DNA from 2 places in the Sporosarcina sp. QA0331 genome. Region 2 is predicted to be linked to the other one. Evidence: predicted binding sites of a transcription regulator. Region 2 holds the regulator's gene; the other holds the start of a gene.

Region 1 (8,952 bases), 1.6 Mb from region 2:
ATCCAATATTTGCAGTAGAATATTCGATACATCAGGATGCGCTTTCTCGATTTCATCAAGAAGCACGACCGAGTAAGGATTCCGTCGTACCGCTTCCGTCAACTGTCCGCCCTCTTCGTAGCCCACATAACCCGGAGGCGCTCCGACGAGACGAGATACACTATGCTTCTCCATATATTCGGACATATCGATTCTTATGAAGTGGTCTTCCGAATCGAACAACGTTGCAGCGAGTGTTTTCGCTAGCTCTGTCTTCCCTACGCCGGTAGGACCGAGGAACAGGAAGGATCCGATTGGCTTATTGGGGTCCTTAATGCCGGCACGTGCACGCCAAACCGCTTCTGTGACGAGCTGCACGGCATCGTCTTGACCGATAACTCTCTCTTCCAATGTTTCTCGGAGTCGGAGCAATTTCTCCCGTTCCCCTTCGACGAGCTTGGTGACCGGAATTTCCGTCCATCGAGCAACGATCATTGCAATTTCGTCCTCTGTCACTTCTTCCCGGAGCAAACGGCTGTCCGAGCTATTCGCAAGCGGCGATTCCAATTCTTGAAGTTGTTTTTCAAGCTCTGGAATTTTGCCATATTGGAGTTCAGCGGCTTTATTCAAATCAAAACGATTTTGCGCATCTTCCAATTCACGGCGGTAACGGTCAAGCTCTTCCCGTTTCGCTTGGATATCGCGCAACGCCTCTTTCTCCTTGTTCCACTGCTCCCGCATACCGGCAGAAGAATCTTTCAGCTCCTGCAGCTCGGTGCGCAATGCTTCAAGACGATTTTGGCTAATCGCATCTTTTTCTTTCCGCAATGCCTGTTCCTCGATTTCCAGCTGCATGATCCGTCGAGTGACAGAATCAAGTTCTTGCGGCATCGAGTCGATTTCCGTCCGGATCATTGCACTTGCTTCATCCATTAAGTCAATCGCTTTGTCCGGCATGAACCGTTCCGTCAAATAGCGGTCAGATAATGTCGCAGCCGCAACTAATGCGCGGTCATGGATGCGAACGCCGTGATGCAGTTCAAAACGTTCTTTCAGGCCACGAAGGATTGAAATCGTATCTTCAACGGAAGGTTCGCGCACCATAACTTGTTGGAAGCGGCGCTCCAATGCCGGATCCTTCTCGATATACATCCGGTATTCGTCGAGCGTCGTCGCCCCGATGCAATACAGTTCACCGCGCGCAAGCATCGGTTTCAACATATTTCCGGCATCCATCGCGCCTTCTGTCTTGCCTGCCCCGACAATTGTATGAATTTCATCGATGAAAAGGATGATCTCTCCATCACTTTCCTTCACTTGTTTTAAAACGCCTTTCAACCGCTCCTCGAATTCCCCACGGTATTTGGCGCCGGCGATGAGCGAGCTCATATCCAATTCAAAAATCTGCTTATCCTTCAGCCCTTCTGGTACGTCGCCTTTGACGATCCGTTGGGCAAGCCCTTCGACAATCGCTGTTTTACCGACACCAGGCTCCCCGATCAGCACGGGATTGTTTTTCGTTTTTCTTGATAATATTCTAATGACATTCCGAATTTCTTCATCCCGTCCGATGACTGGATCCATTTTGCCGTTTTTCACATCTTCAACTAGATTTCGGCCAAATTGTTCAAGTGGTGTACGTTGGTCTTCTTGTACGCCATCCATTCTCATATACAATCACCTCATCGTTTGACTTTGACTATCTTTGATTAATTAAATTATATGCTTTTTCTTCTTATAAGTAAAGCAATCTGTTTCCATTTTTCCCTTTGCTATTTTTATTAAACACAACAGAAAAAAGGCTGCTTGACGATAAGTCAAACAACCTTTTTCTTGTTTTAATTAACGCACGCCAAGCGCCATTTTTGCATAGCGTGACATATTTTCTCTTGACCATGGCGGATTCCAAACAATATTGACATCCACGTCTTTCACTTCAGGCAACTCTTGTAGTTCCTGTTTAATGTTGGCGACGATTTGAGGTCCCATTGGACAACCGAGTGATGTCAATGTCATTGTTACTTTAGCTGTACCTTCTTCGTCCAGTTCTGCATCATAGACGAGTCCCAAGTTGACGATGTCAATTCCGAGCTCGGGATCGATCACGTTTTCCAAGGCACCCATTAAGCTGCCTTTCATATCATCATTCATTGAAATTCCCCTTTCCGAATCTGTTCTGCCTTCATCATAGCAAGGATGGCTTATTCATTCAAATAAGATGCGAACCAATCAACCGACCGAAGCATGCCAGATCTTGAAACTGCGTGCCCTGCAGTCGGATCTTTGAAAAATTCGAATTGCTCAGGTGCATCCGCGTAATCTTTCTTCACTGCATTGTAGAAGTTAAATGTCGGCTCAAACGGGACAGTCGTATCGTTTTGTCCATGCCAAAAGAATACGGGACGATTGTTAAGCTTCTGTCTTTGTTTCGTTAAATCAAAAATAGCGAGTGTATCAAGAAGTGATTTCCGTTCTACGTCGGTAATCGGCAATTTGAAGCCGCGACGCTCAAATTGAGACATTTGTGCTTTGGCAAGCTCTACATATCCCGGTGCTCCCATCATTACTGTCGCTACATCAATCCACGGATAAGCGGTCAAGCAGCCAAGCGTAGTAATGCCACCCATTGAAGTGCCGCCCATTCCGATTTTCGAAACGCCTCTCTCCTTCAACTCTTTATATAGCACATCCATTTCTTCAATCGATGTGAGGACGATTTCCCAAAAACGCAAGCTCAATTGGACTTCATCCAAACCTTCATCCCGCGAACCATGTAAATGAGCTTCAGGCAACAGGACGCGGAATCCCTTCTTCGCGATATTATATGCGTAATGCAAGTTATGCTCTTTGGCACTCGTAAAACCGTGCAGAAAGATGACAGTAGGTATATTGCTATTTTCCATAGTTTCATCCACAATATGCAGTAATGGTATATTGCTCCAATTTTCCTCTTTGACAATCATTCGAACACCTTCTGTACTTTTTCTAAATCGTACCAAAGTTTTACTAGAAAAACAAAAAGGACGGTTTTCTGCCGGAATGTTTTGACTTGCCAAGATAGATAACGATAAACTGGACATTATAATAGCAAGCTGCAAAAGCTTGATGAATTGGGTATACAACAAAGAAACTTTTCAAAGGGGGCGGAACTATGAAACCGCATTTGATTGTCCTTGACTTGGACGGGACATTGCTAACGGACGAAAAAGTGATCTCGGAGAAAACTGCATATACATTAAAGCGGGCGGAAGAACAAGGCCATCAAGTGATGATTGCGACCGGCCGGCCGTATCGTGCAAGTTCTATGTACTACCGCGAGCTTGGCCTAAATACACCGATCGTCAACTTTAATGGAGCATTCGTCCACAACCCGACCGACCGTTCATGGAAAACGGTCCACGAAACTATCGCTCTTCCCGTTGTAAATGACGTCGTCGAAGCGATGCAGGATTTCCGTTTTAGTAATATCATTGCAGAAGTGATGGACGATGTATACTTGCAATATCATGATGAAAAGCTTTTGGATATTCTCAGTTTCGGAGCTCCGGTCATCAAACATGGCGATATCCGCGAATCTTTGCAAGTCGAGCCTACGAGTTTGCTTATTCAAGCAGATCCAAATAATGTTGATTCAATCAGGAGACATTTGGCGGAAGTACACGCTGAAGCGATCGATCATAGGCGTTGGGGTGCACCGTGGGATGTCATTGAAATTGTACGCCACGGATTGAATAAGGCAGTCGGCATTTCGCATGTCGCAAAATATCTTGGAATCCCGCGGGAGCGTATTATCGCTTTCGGCGATGAAGACAATGATCTCGAAATGATCGATTACGCAGGTGTCGGCGTCGCGATGGGCAACGGGATAGATAGACTGAAATCCATTGCTAATGAAGTGACGTTGACAAATAACGAAGATGGAATTGCCGAAGTACTGAAAGAACGGTTATTATTAACAAACAAAATATAAAAAGAATGTGAGGGGACCTTACAATGAGAATTTTTGCTGACAGTGGTTCAGATTTGCCGAAATCATTTTTTGATGAAAACGATGTGACGCTTCTCCCATTACGTGTGTTAATCGATGACAAGGAAGGCGATGATGTCCTTGAGATTGATTCCAAGGAAGTGTATAGCGCCATCCGTAACGGAAAGCATCCAAAAACATCGCAAGCATCACCCGAACTGTTTCTTTCCACTTGGAAAGAGCTTGCCGCATCGGGAGAAGACGGCCTGTACATCGCTTTCTCGTCCGAGCTATCAGGCACGTATAATACAGCTGTTATGATGAAGGACCAAGTGAAAGAAGGAAATCCGAGCATGAACCTCGTCATTATCGATTCACGCTGCGCTTCTCTAGGACATGGCCTTCTCGTGAAGGAAGCAGTCCGTTTACGAGATGCAGGCGATGATGTACGAACGATTGAACGTAAAATCCGTGACATGGCTGCCCATATGGAGCATCTGTTCACAGTCGACGATCTCGATTACTTGGCGAAAGGCGGACGCGTATCGAAGGCGAGCGCATTCATCGGCGGCCTATTGAACATTAAACCGCTCCTTCATGTCGAAGGCGGAAAGCTCGTTCCGATTGAAAAACACCGCGGCCGAAAAAAAGTGCTTCGTCGCATCATTGAACTGATGGAGGAACGGGGAGTCGAATTTTCGAAACAGACAATCGCCATCAGTCACGGGGATGACGAAAGCACAGCTCTTGAAATGAAAGCACTTATCGAAGAGAAATTACAGCCGAAAAATGTCGAAATTCATATGATTGGATCTGCTATCGGATCACATTCAGGGCCTGGTACGATTGCAATTTTCTTTTTGAATAAAGTCAATTAATAAAATAATCTCCATCATAAAATGCCTTTTCAGACATGGTCGCCACCAAGTCCGAAAAGGCATTTTCATTTCATTATGCCGTTTCCTTTTCCTTTCGCCTGTTTTCTCGTCCTTTTTTAATGACGAGGAACAAGAAACCAAGGAAAAGAACGTAAACGAGAATTGACGCAATCAAATAAGGAGTGTTGAATCCTTTATCATCATCTGCGATGTACACTTCCGCAAGTTCTCTGTCCAAGACGACACGGAACATGCCGTCATCAGATTCCCTAATTAGATCGCCATCCAATACTCCACGCAATTTCTTGTTCGCACCGATCTTTTCGGCAGGAATTGCCAAACTCGATGTTTTCGATGTGTTGTTAATGGCGATCAACCATGTTTCATCTTCCGAAGTCCGTTTGTAGATGAGGAAGCCATCTTCATTATGCAACAATTCGAATTTACCGTTTCGAAGAGTTTCCGATTCATTACGGAGCAAATTCAAATTGCCGATTAAATCCTTGAATTCCATGTCCGTCTTAAAATTGAAAAGCGGATGGCTTTCAGGTGCTTCTTTACCGTTGACTGCTATTTCCGTTCCGTATGTCATAAGTGGTACACCAGGAAGCGTAAATAATGCAGTTGCAGCCACTTTCCAACGGGTCGGCGGGAACATCCGGGCTTCCACGATATCATACGTGAAACGCGGTCCCGTCAAATCATCGTACTGTAGCAATCCGCGTTCTTCGCTATCTTTGAAAATATTTAGCGGAGTTGAATCCGGATCTGCTCTGACGAATGACTGCCGTAGCGCTTCCATTTTTTCATCGCTCGGCTGCAGGTCAAAAGCGGCCCCGCTTTTTTCATTCGTCAATACGTAAGCGCCTTCCTTAGCGTCATGGACTGCGTCGATCATTTTATTCAGGAACGCTTCATCAAAACCGTCGAGCTTCGTCAGTCGGATTCCATCCAGATCGTAAGTTGTGATAAAATCTACCGCCGCATCGATTAAAGCGTTCTGGACGTTTTCATCGGACTGATTCCAATCCACCGTGCCATCTGCGGAATGGACGAACTTATATGTCTGTCCTTTCGCCCATTCATGTTCCGCACTCACTTTCCCTAAAGGAAAATCGGCAATCACTTTCATTTTCTTATCATGGACTTCCTTGACTAACGCATCCAATTCTTCTCCCGTACCGAAATGGGGTTCCAATTCGGAATAGGATAGAACGCCGTTTCCATCATACGTCTCCGTCTTGAAGACCGGTCCTAACGAAATCATCGTAAAGCCCATATCGATAATATGTTGCAATCGCGCTTGTACACCGGCGAAATCGCCGCCATTAAAGGCGTTGCCATTATGTATATCGACATCGATGTCATTATTGCGTGCGCCGTTATTGAAACGGTCTACGAGCAGGTCATATATACTTTCATCCAGTATGTCGCGCTCGGCCTTGGCAGAAGCGGCAGCAGGCATGATTGTAGAAATGAACAATAAAAAAATGGCAGCTACGCCAATCAAACGTTTCCCTTTCACGAAAAAAGCCTCCTCAGACAAGCTATCTCTTGCCATTTTAACAAAACAAAACGCGCCCCGCCATGTAATGGAATGAAAAATCCATTAGAAATGGGGCGAATTTGTGAATAACCAAAAGCGGAGGGCGTACTCGAAGTCTAGCGGTAACACACCAAAAAAAACCGTCGGCAATTTTACCGACGGTTCCCATGTTTATTTCATATTAGAAAAATTCAAAGCCCATTGGCAATTTGAAGCCGTAGAACATTGTTGCAAAAAGGAAGACGAAAAACAAAATCCAGAACGTTGTCACTTTCTTCCCTTTTTCAGAGCGGACAAGAACCATTTCCATCATTCCGATCGTCAATAGACCGAGCAGGAATTTAATGCCGTATTCTGCTCCTCTACCGTAGTCCATCCCTTTTATGAAGAGGGCGACCCCAGAAATAAGGATAAGAATGTAAAATAAGCGTGCAATCATGTGCGTAATTTTTTTTCCTTTTGTGCCGTTCGCCATCACTGCCGAAACGAGGAAAATGATAATGCCGACGACCCATGTGAAAATATGAAAATGGGGCGTGCTCGATAAAAAGTCCAAACTGTTCACCTCATCAATAATCAATTTCGCCTCGGCGTAATTGCGTCCGGATTTTGATTTGGGCTTGAGGCCAACAGGATGTTGGTCATGCAACCGTTGCCAATCGAACTGCGAAGGGTTCGATTTGCCGTATTTCTGTATTTTGTGCAGAAATTAAGGCACTATCAGGACGCGGCGAAGGTTGCCTGCCTTCCTAAACTCTTTTCAAAATCCGTGACATCCGCCGGAGGCATTATCTTTGTTCAACAGGAATTTGAATACCCATTGAGTAAAAATAGCTGGGATACATCTAGCTACCTATAGAAATAGGAGTGCTTTGCTGAACAAAGATGAAGTCTTCTTTATACTAACATAGAAAAGCTTTCCAGAGTAGGAAACGAGCTTATACAAAGCGATTGACGAGCGTCCCGATGCCCTCTACAGAGATTTTCACCGTGTCGCCTGCTTTCAGGAATTTCGGCGGATTAAATCCTTTTCCGACCCCTGCAGGCGTGCCTGTCAAAATGACGTCGCCCGGCTCGAGCGTAACAAATTTCGAGATTTCGGCAATCAATTCGTCGATCTTGAAAATCATATCGGAAGTGTTTCCGTTTTGACGTACTTCATCATTCACTTTTGTTACGATTGAAAGATTATGTGCATCCGGAATCTCATCTTTCGTGACGATATAAGGACCTATTGGGCAAGAGCCATCCAAGCTTTTTCCAAGGAAGAACTGCTTATGGCCATATTGTATGTCCCTCGCCGTTATATCATTCGCAATCGTGTAGCCGAATACGTGGTCATACGCGAGCTGTTTCGGGATGTTGCGCCCTTTCTTGCTAATGACGACCGCCAATTCCCCTTCATAATCGAGGTTGTCAGTAAGGTCTGCGTGCGCCGGAAGCTCCTGCTCGTCTGCAGCGATCGCAGTAGGCGATTTCGTAAAGATCATTAACTTTTCAGGCGGCGCGCCCCCTCCCATTTCAGCGGCATGTTCGGCATAGTTTTTGCCGACGCAAAGGACGTTTTTCGGTGTGCGCGGAATCGGGGACAGCCATTCGACCTCCGTGAATGCATACTTGAATTGTTCCGGATTTTCACTATTCCGAGCTTGCTCAGCGAGTTTCCTCACCTTTTCTACAAACTCCAAACCTCCTGCAATGCCTTCGATGATTGTTGAAGGGAAATCCGTTTCACCGAACGCTTCGGCAATCGATTTCACATCCCAGACCGCTTCCTCTTTTTTCACTTTCGGACCGAATAATGTTCTTCCTTCAAACCGGAACGACAAAAGTTTCATGTAAAAGCCCATCCTTCCTTATAATATGGAAAACTTTTTCAACTAATCAAAACAAATTTTAATACTATTCTACAATTCTACAAAGCTTGCACTTTCTCCTCTTTTTTCGGCATGTTTTTCCCGTACGTCCCTTTCCGCCAAAGCCATTCGAAAGGTCCCATCCGGAATTTCAACAACCAGAGCTCGGCGAAAATGACTTGAATCGCAAAAATGCCGACAGCCATCAACGTACCTGTCTCTAAATCTACTTTTCCATATAGACCAAAGCCGTATCCGTAAAAGAGGATCGTTGCGACAATCGATTGTGTTAAATACGTCGTCAATGACATGCGACCCGCCTTAGAAATCGGCCGGAAGATCGTGCGGAATATCGGCAATTGGCAAAGCAGGATGATGACAGATGCATAACCGATCGCTAAAATCGGACCGCCGATCAGCTGCTGGGTCAATAAATTATGATAAGCGTGGCTATCCATATATGGCCATGATTTTATGAAAATCCCGGCAACTAAAGCAATGACGCCGACAATAGCGATTTTACTTTTCTTTTCAGCTGCACGTTCAAACAGTTTCCCCTTCGAGAATGCAGCGCCTATCATGATCAATGGCAGCACCATAAAGATGCCCAAGAAGGAGTTCGTCAACCCGTATAACAGCCATTCCGAAAAACGGAAAACGAATGCTTCGCCATATGTGCCGTGTGCATAAGCTGTAATTGCCAATTCAATTTGCTGAATATCGACA
Region 2 (8,952 bases):
CATCTTGAAACCTGAACAGGCAAAACGTTTGAAAGAAGCTGGCGTCGATAGGTATAACCACAACATCAATACATCTGCCGCGCATCATAAAAGCATAACGACGTCTCACACGTATGACGACCGTGTGAATACGGTGGAACTGGCGAAGGAAGCAGGGATCTCGCCTTGTTCAGGCGTGATTATCGGCATGCGGGAGACGAAGGAAGACGTTATCGCGATGGCGCGCAGCTTGCATGCGATGGATGCCGATTCGATTCCTGTGAACTTCTTACATGCGGTGGATGGGACGCCCCTCGAAGGAACGAATGAGCTGACGCCGCGCTATTGCTTAAAAGTGCTTTGCTTGTTCCGCTTTATGAATCCGACTAAGGAAATCAGGATTTCGGGTGGACGTGAAGTGAATTTGCGCTCACTTCAGCCATTCGGCCTCTATCCTGCAAATTCAATATTTGTTGGAGACTATTTGACGACGGCCGGTCAGGAAAGTGACCGGGACCGGCAAATGCTCGAGGACCTTGGATTTGAAATCGACATGGCGCCGTTGGTGAAACAACCGGTTACGAATTGATTATATTAGTAAAGGGCGATCCTTCAAGTTGATGAGTCTCAACTTGGTGGGTTGCCCTTTTTCATTGATGGCGGCTGCCATAAAGAAAAGTCCTCTTGCTGCATGAAATACTCCTTCACCGAAATCGAACCGTCAAAAGGTATTGCTTCAATCGTTTCGAGCATGTCGTCAAACTGAGCTTCTGTTACTGTGGAAATGTTTCTGTTCGTTATTCGTGCAGGAAGTTGATGTTCCTTAATCGTTTTAACCCATTCTTCCAGCGATGGCTCACTGATGATGACCGTCTCGGAATATTTCATATTCCCATTTTCCTCTCGATATCGATAAAGAAGACGTGCTCCGATATAATCGTTTTTCCTTCCTTTGAACCCGGGATTCGTCCATAGGCCGATAAGCAGATCGGTTATTTGGTCGTAGCGGAAAGTGATGGATTTCGTTTCGCCGGTCCACTCATTGGCGAAATAAAGTGTGTAGCCATCTCGTTCCTCCACCTTTGTGAACGTTGTCGGCCCTTTTTGCCGGGGCAGCTTTAGAAGTTGAATGCATATCCATCCGATGAATAGGGAAATGCCGCCGAGCAGGGCTGCCAGTAGCCACTCTCCATCCAAAAATGTATCTACGGCCAAGTATAATAGAACGATGCCAAACGCTCCGAAGCCGATAAGGGCTAGATAATAATAAACTTTTTTAGCTGCTGACATTTTGCCTGGCAGCTTATCGGTGCTAAAAACATTCGTCTGCATAATAACTCAACTCCTTTCTCTCATATCTTGTACGGAAGTTCGGGGCGGTAGGATTCAAAAACTTGGTCAAAAAGATGAATCGTTTCGCTGCTTCATCCGTATAGTTAGGGGAGATTAATTTTTAATAGAAAAGAGTGTTCACATGATAAATTTACTGCTATTTTCAATTGTCGTCGGTATCGTTTCCGCGATGGTGATCGTGCCGTTCACGTCGGTTTCTAAAGAAGGGAAGCCAGCCTTTAATCGAATTGGTGCATTGTCAGCAACCGTAGTGCTCATGGCGGTTCTCACATTCGCCCTTTATTACGTCACGAATCTGGATAGGAATTGGACGTCGTTGTGGGCGTTATTCCTTGTCGTAACTGTAGCGGGAGTCGTGCTTGCAACTGGGAAGGAACGAAGCGCCAAAATTGTCCTGTTATTGGCTGCGTTAGCGGGAAGTGCGTTCATCCTTAGTGCGCCGCTATTCAATGCAAATCAAAAATATAAAGCGGTCGAAATGGATCAACAAGTGGAAATTAAGGCGTTTGATGAAACGAAGACGCCTGCAAGTGTACCACCAAAATTTGCTCGAAATAAAATGAAGAAAGCATTCGGCCAAGTGCCGAATACGAGTTATTATGAGCTTGGCAACTTGCAGATTCAAAAAGTGGATGGAAAGTTTGTCTATATCGCGCCTGTCGAGTTTTCGGGATTCTTCAAATGGATGAATGGGAAGACGACACCTGGCTACTTCACGATGAGCGCGACCGATTCGGCAGACAATCCGAAGTTCGTGAAAACAGAAATGGCTTATACACCTTCATCGTACTTCCACAAACAAGTGGAGCGACATATGCGGATGGCGGTGCCGGATCTCATCTTTTATGGTGATGTGCAGCTTGAAATTGATGATGATGGAAAACCACATTATATACGTTCCTATGGGGAATTCATTACAGCGAGAAACGGTTTTGATGTCCAAGGGGTCGTCATGGTAGATCCGGGTACGGGTGAAGTGAGCCAATATCCGCTTTCGAACGTCCCTGAATTTATCGATGGGGCGGTTTCACCCGAAGCGGTCAGCTTGCAAAACAGCTACTTCGGAAAATACGTCCACGGATTCTGGAATTCAGTCGTCGGGAAGAAGGATGTGAAGCTGCCTTCAGATGAAGGGACGGAGTCGAATGTCAGTCCGGTGTTCGATGAAAATGGCCATATGTATTATTTCACTGATTTCACAAGCCCGAAAGAAGGCGTCGACTCGATGCTTGGCTATGCATTGACGGATGGCCGCACGGGCGAAGCGACTTACTATACCGGTAATCTGGAAGAGTCGTATATGGACTCGCAAGGTACGCTTCAAATTATCGAAAAGAAATTTATCGAGAAGAAATGGACCGGAGAAATGCCGGTGCTCTATAACTTTTACGGGGAAGCGAGCTGGTTGACGCCGGTTCTTGACTCAAACGGCTTCCTGCAAAATTACTTCATCGTTTCGGCAGCAAACCCAGAAATCTCCGTATACGCCAATTCACCGAATGAAGCATTGAGGCTTTACAAAACAGCCTTGCAACGGGGCGGAAGCACAGTCGACGGCAACTCGAACGCCGAGGAAGGAAAAGCGTCTGTCAACGTCGTTAGGGTCTATAAGGAACGCGCTGGCGACGCCACAATTGTGTCGATCCTTGCCGACGACGGACAGAACTATATCGTTTCCACAGAATCTGTTCCATTGGCAATCTACATTCAGGAAGGAGACCACCTTGCCATCACCTATTACGAAACGGGCGAGCTCTTCCTGCCGGTTAAGGAACTAAAAAACGCTACGATTGAATAAAAAAGGCAGCTTCCGAAATATCGGAGGCTGCCTTTATACGTTTATGAGCGATTACGCCGAATTATGAGCCGTTCGTAGCGTTTATGCGCGTCTACTTCGGGTTATGGACTTTTACAACGTTTTATGGACATTTCTAGCGATTTATGAACTTTTACGACGGATTATGAGCTTTTCTGGCAATTTATTATTGGGAAAGGGTGTAAGGAGTTTGTTCAAAAGGGCAGACTGCACCTATGCGAAAATAACAGCCGTTTGCCTCAACTGTTACGGACCACCCTTTCGAACAGAACCCACGAAGAGGAAGAAGAGGTCAGACAAAATCCTCAACTACCTTATTACCCTATTTTTTAAACCTTAAACATTAACAGCTGACAAATTTACTAGCTGTTAATTGAAGCGAAAGGCGGCGACTCCTGCGAAAGCCGTTACGAAGAACGGCTTTTTCGAGTAAAAGCGTAGCATTACGAGCAGGGACGCCCGCGTCCGCCTGAAGCGAAAATCAACTTTTTCTGTTAATTTGCATATAAATTGCACGCAAGATGTATTTTCATGTACAATTAAGTCAAAGATAGTCAAAGTCAATGGCTTAGCACCGAGAGAAAAGAGGTGACATCATGCGAAACATTTCTGACATTATTGAAGGGTATTTAAAGGCGATTATCGAAAAAGAAGATAGCGGGACTGTGGAAATCAAACGGAGTGAAGTCGCGGAAAAATTTCAATGCGTACCTTCGCAAATCAATTATGTCATCAACACCCGCTTCACCGTCGAACGCGGATACGCAGTCGAATCAAAGCGCGGAGGCGGTGGATACATCCGGATTTATCGCGTCCAGACGAATTCGCATAAGGAATTACTTGAACATATTTTAGAAGGAATACAACATGGCGCGACATATGCAATGGCTGAAGGAATCATCTACAGGCTGTTGAACGAAGAAGTCATTTCGGAGAGGGAGTCTAGGCTCATTTTAGCTGCGGTGGACCGGACGACGCTCTACTACCCACTACCGGAGCGCGATCTTATCCGGGCGCGGATTTTGCAGGCGATGCTAACGACCCTGATCTATAAACAGCTTGAATAGAGAATTCGACGAATACGAGGTGCAAAATATGCTATGCGATAATTGCAAAGAACGACCGGCTTCTGTGATCTTCACCCAGGAAGGCATGGGCGGGTCTACGGAACGTCATCTATGTGAGAAATGTGCGTTCCAAACACAAATGTTTCATTTTGACCCGAATCAGGAACCGTTGTCGATCCAACAATTCCTTTCCCACTGGTTTGGTGGAAGTGAATCAATGCAGCCTTTTCAGCAGTCAAGGGAAAGTACGCCGGAAGGACCAACATGCCCCGACTGCCAATTAACGTTCAGGAAATTCCTCGATATCGGCAAATTCGGTTGTCCAACGTGTTATGACTCGTTCAGGGAGTATTTGCCACGAGTTTTCAGCAAGCTCCATAACGGGCATACGACGCACGTCGGAAAAATACCGGTCTCCTTCAATGAACGATTTGCTTTGAAAAAGAAAGTCGAGGAAATCAGGCTGAAAATGCAGGAAGCGATCGAGGAGGAACGGTTTGAGGATGCCGCCGCATTGAGGGATGAAGCGAATGCACTGAAAGAGCGTTTAGCGGAATGCGGCAATGGAGGTGGAGACAGCGATGTCGATTAATAAATTCATGAAAGGTGCTGTCACTGGATGGATGACGTCGCATGGAGAGCATGCGGATATCGTCATGTCGACAAGGATCCGCTTAGCCCGGAATTTAAGAGGATATCGATTCCCGATTGCGTTCACAATTGAAGAGGCACAGAAAGTAGACTCGCAAGTTTCGGCCGCCTTGCTTACTTCCGACGAAAAAGGGTATGCCTATATGAAGATGTCGGAACTTCCGGCGACAGAAAGACAAGTGCTCGTTGAAAAGCATTTGGTCAGCCCGCAATTGACAGACCCGAAGCGCCATGGAGCGGTCGTACTGTCGGAAGACGAGACGTTGAGCATCATGTTGAACGAAGAGGATCATATCCGCATTCAATGCATCTATCCGGGATTCCAGCTTGAAAATGCCTATGAGCATGCAGACTCTGTCGATAACTATTTGGAAGATAAACTTCCGTATGCTTTCGATGAAGATTTCGGCTACTTGACGAGCTGTCCGTCAAATACGGGCACAGGAATGCGGGCATCGGTCATGATGCACTTGCCTGCTTTGACGATTACAAAGCAAATTGAGCGTATCATTCCGGCCATATCAAGGCTCGGCATGATTGTCAGAGGCAGCTACGGAGAGGGAAGCGAAGCGCCGGGCAATATTTATCAGGTTTCGAATCAGACGACTTTGGGCAAACCGGAGAAAGAGATTCTTTCCGATTTGAAAAATGTAGCGCTCAGGCTTATCGCCCACGAGAGGCGTTCGCGTGAACTTCTTCTTTCCAAATCGCGTATTGCACTAGAAAACAAGCTTTTCCGCTCGCTTGGCATCATCTCGTATGCGAGATTGCTGCCTTCCGGGGAAGCGGCGCGCTGTCTATCAGACGTTCGTCTAGGCATTGATTTGGGAATTATCGAAGATGTCGACATGTCCATATTGAATGAATTAATGATTTTCATGCAACCTGGATTCCTTCAGCAATATGCAGGGTCGGAATTGACCGCGGAAGAAAGGGATATATTTAGAGCTAATCTATTCCGTGAACGTTTGCGGTCGGAGCAACAAAGGGAAGAAAATAATAAAGAAAACTGAGCAATACTTTTGCAACGGACTTTTCTTTTTATTATACTTACGTCAAAGATAGTCAAAGTCAATTTATTGGAATTGGATTGCTACCTGATCTATTGGAATAGAGTAAGAGGAATTCCTATTCTTCATTTTCAATAGTGGGATAGGATAGACGTTATCTATAGAAGGAGTGGAAGAATATGATGTTCAATCGTTTTACACAGCGGGCTCAAAAAGTCCTGCAGCTTGCACAAGAAGAAGCGATCAGACTGAAACATGAATCCATCGGCACTGAGCATATCTTATTGGGTCTCATACGGGAAGGCGGCGGCATCGCTGCGAAAGCATTGGAAGCGATCGACGTCAGTTTCGAAACGATTGAAAAAGGCGTGGAGAGCCTTGTCGGTTCCGGTTCGAAGGAAGTCGGGCCGATTGTCCATTACACGCCAAGAGCGAAAAAGGTCATCGAGCTTTCTGTCGATGAATCACGGAAGCTCGGCCATTCCTATATCGGGACGGAGCATATTCTATTAGCGCTCATTCGCGAAGGTGAAGGAGTGGCTGCCCGCGTATTGAATAATGCGGGTGTCAGCTTGAACCGTGCGAGACAGCAAGTACTCCAATTGCTCGGAAGCAATGATAACGCTGTCGGCAATCAAGGAGCTTCCTCATCCGCTTCTACACCGACGCTTGATAGCCTGGCTCGTGACTTGACGGAAATAGCACGGGAAGGAACGCTTGACCCGGTTATCGGACGCAGCAAGGAAATTACTCGAGTGATCGAAGTGTTGGCGCGCCGTACAAAAAACAACCCTGTATTGATCGGGGAGCCGGGTGTTGGTAAAACAGCGATTGCGGAAGGGCTCGCGCTTCAGATCGTAAACAATGAAGTGCCTGAAATCCTGCGTGATAAGCGCGTTATGACTTTGGATATGGGAACGGTCGTCGCGGGTACGAAATACCGCGGTGAATTCGAGGACCGCATGAAAAAAGTGATGGAGGAAATCCGTCAGGCGGGTAATATTATTCTATTCATTGATGAATTGCATACACTTATCGGGGCTGGCGGAGCTGAAGGGGCAATCGATGCATCCAACATCTTAAAGCCGTCTCTAGCGCGTGGAGAGTTGCAATGCATCGGTGCGACGACGCTTGATGAATACCGTAAATATATTGAAAAAGATGCTGCGCTTGAAAGACGTTTCCAACCGATCCAAGTCGATGAACCGACTGTCGAAGAAACAGTCTTAATCATCAAGGGCTTGCGTGATCGATATGAAGCGCATCACCGTGTAAAAATTACGGATGAAGCGATCGATGCGGCTGCAAAAATGTCAGATCGCTACATTTCGGACCGTTTCCTTCCGGACAAAGCGATTGACTTGATCGACGAAGCGGGATCGAAAGTGCGCCTCCGTTCGTACACGACTCCGCCGAATTTGAAGGAGCTTGAAGCGAAGCTTGAAGCAATTCGCCACGAAAAAAATGCCGCGGTGCAGAGCCAGGAATTCGAAAAGGCGGCATCATTCCGCGATAAAGAGCAAAAAATGAAAGAAGAGCTCGAAACGACGAAGACGGAATGGAAAGAGAAGCAAGGCAAGCAGGAATCAGAAGTGACAGTAAATGACATTGCAGAAGTCGTTGCGATGTGGACGGGGATTCCGGTCGCGAAAATCGCAGAGACGGAAACTGCAAAACTGTTGAATATGGAAGAGCTGCTGCATGAACGCGTCATCGGGCAGAAAGAAGCCGTAACGGCCATTTCAAGAGCGATTCGGAGAGCCCGCGCCGGATTGAAGGATCCGAAGCGTCCGATCGGTTCATTCATCTTCCTTGGGCCGACGGGTGTCGGTAAAACTGAGCTTGCGAGGGCGCTTGCAGAAGCGATGTTCGGTGATGAAGATGCGATGATCCGCATCGATATGTCCGAGTATATGGAGAAGCATGCGACTTCGCGACTCGTCGGCTCACCTCCAGGATATGTCGGTTATGACGAAGGTGGCCAGCTGACTGAGAAAGTCCGTAGAAAACCGTACTCAGTCGTCTTATTGGATGAGATTGAAAAAGCGCATCCGGATGTCTTTAATATTCTCTTGCAAGTGCTTGAGGATGGAAGATTGACGGATTCCAAAGGCCGCACAGTCGATTTCCGCAACACTGTCGTCATCATGACATCCAACGTAGGAGCGGAAACGTTGAAGCAGAACCGCTATGTCGGCTTTAATTTGCAAGATGGGGAACGCGATTATGAAGACATGAAATCAACGATGCTTGAAGCGTTGAAAAAAGCGTTCCGTCCAGAGTTCCTGAATCGTGTGGATGAAATGATCGTCTTCCACTCACTCGAGAAGGAGCACTTGCGAGAAATTGTCACCCTCATGTCGAACGAGTTGATGAAACGACTAGCCGAACAGGATATTACACTTGAGTTGACAGATGAGGCGAAAATGAAAATCTCCGAAGAAGGTTATGATCCTGATTACGGTGCACGTCCGTTGCGCCGGGCTTTGCAAAAGCATGTGGAAGACCGTCTATCGGAAGAGTTGTTGGGCGGAACCGTTCTGACGGGCGGAAAAGTCATCGTCGATGTAGAGGATGGCGAGTTCGTTGTCAAGACAGACCGCGTTCCAGTGGCAGAAAATCAATAATAGGATGGCCCTCCCGTAGAGTTAGCTATCTACGCGGGTGGGCTATCCTTTTCGTATATGGAGGTAAATATGGCGAAACGGAAAACAAAATTCATGTGCAGAGACTGCGGCTATGAATCTCCGAAGTGGATGGGGAGATGCCCCGGATGTGGTGAATGGAATACGATGGATGAGGAAGTTGAAATCGTAAGCAAAGGTCCGCGTGGCGCCTTCAAGCATACAGAGACGGTTCAGCAGAAAGCGATGCCAATCAGCTCGATCGAGACGATGGAGGAGCCGAGAGTCAAAACGGAGCTTGGTGAATTGAACCGAGTGCTCGGCGGTGGGATTGTACCGGGTTCGCTTGTTTTAATCGGCGGTGATCCGGGCATAGGAAAATCAACGCTGTTGCTGCAAGTGTCTTCGCTACTTGCGAATCAAAAGCAACGTGTTCTTTACATATCAGGTGA

The links. The regulator CtsR, encoded in region 2, represses protease genes until heat stress. The targets are predictions, from matches to a motif close to ATGGTCAATAAAGGTCAAACA.
Region 1: a site for CtsR is predicted at 1,666-1,686, ahead of AC0L13_RS05325 (ATP-dependent Clp protease ATP-binding subunit). Genes of this name have one in related genera too.

Annotation. Positions count from the first base shown of each region.
Region 1 is NZ_CM147850.1:1,118,772-1,127,723, reverse strand. Features, by position in the region: gene AC0L13_RS05325 (ATP-dependent Clp protease ATP-binding subunit) at 1-1,650, opposite strand, end outside; gene AC0L13_RS05320 (metal-sulfur cluster assembly factor) at 1,822-2,130, opposite strand; gene AC0L13_RS05315 (prolyl oligopeptidase family serine peptidase) at 2,181-2,942, opposite strand; gene AC0L13_RS05310 (Cof-type HAD-IIB family hydrolase) at 3,131-3,949, shown strand; gene AC0L13_RS05305 (DegV family protein) at 3,973-4,824, shown strand; gene AC0L13_RS05300 (alpha-amylase family glycosyl hydrolase) at 4,898-6,349, opposite strand; gene AC0L13_RS05295 (YisL family protein) at 6,552-6,926, opposite strand; gene AC0L13_RS05290 (fumarylacetoacetate hydrolase family protein) at 7,309-8,208, opposite strand; gene AC0L13_RS05285 (DUF418 domain-containing protein) at 8,286-8,952, opposite strand, start outside.
Region 2 is NZ_CM147850.1:3,697,482-3,706,433, reverse strand. Features, by position in the region: gene bioB (biotin synthase BioB) at 1-568, shown strand, start outside; gene AC0L13_RS18880 (hypothetical protein) at 607-1,311, opposite strand; gene AC0L13_RS18875 (hypothetical protein) at 1,454-3,130, shown strand; gene AC0L13_RS18870 (CtsR family transcriptional regulator) at 3,745-4,215, shown strand; gene AC0L13_RS18865 (UvrB/UvrC motif-containing protein) at 4,244-4,807, shown strand; gene AC0L13_RS18860 (protein arginine kinase) at 4,797-5,879, shown strand; gene clpC (ATP-dependent protease ATP-binding subunit ClpC) at 6,056-8,503, shown strand; gene radA (DNA repair protein RadA) at 8,573-8,952, shown strand, end outside.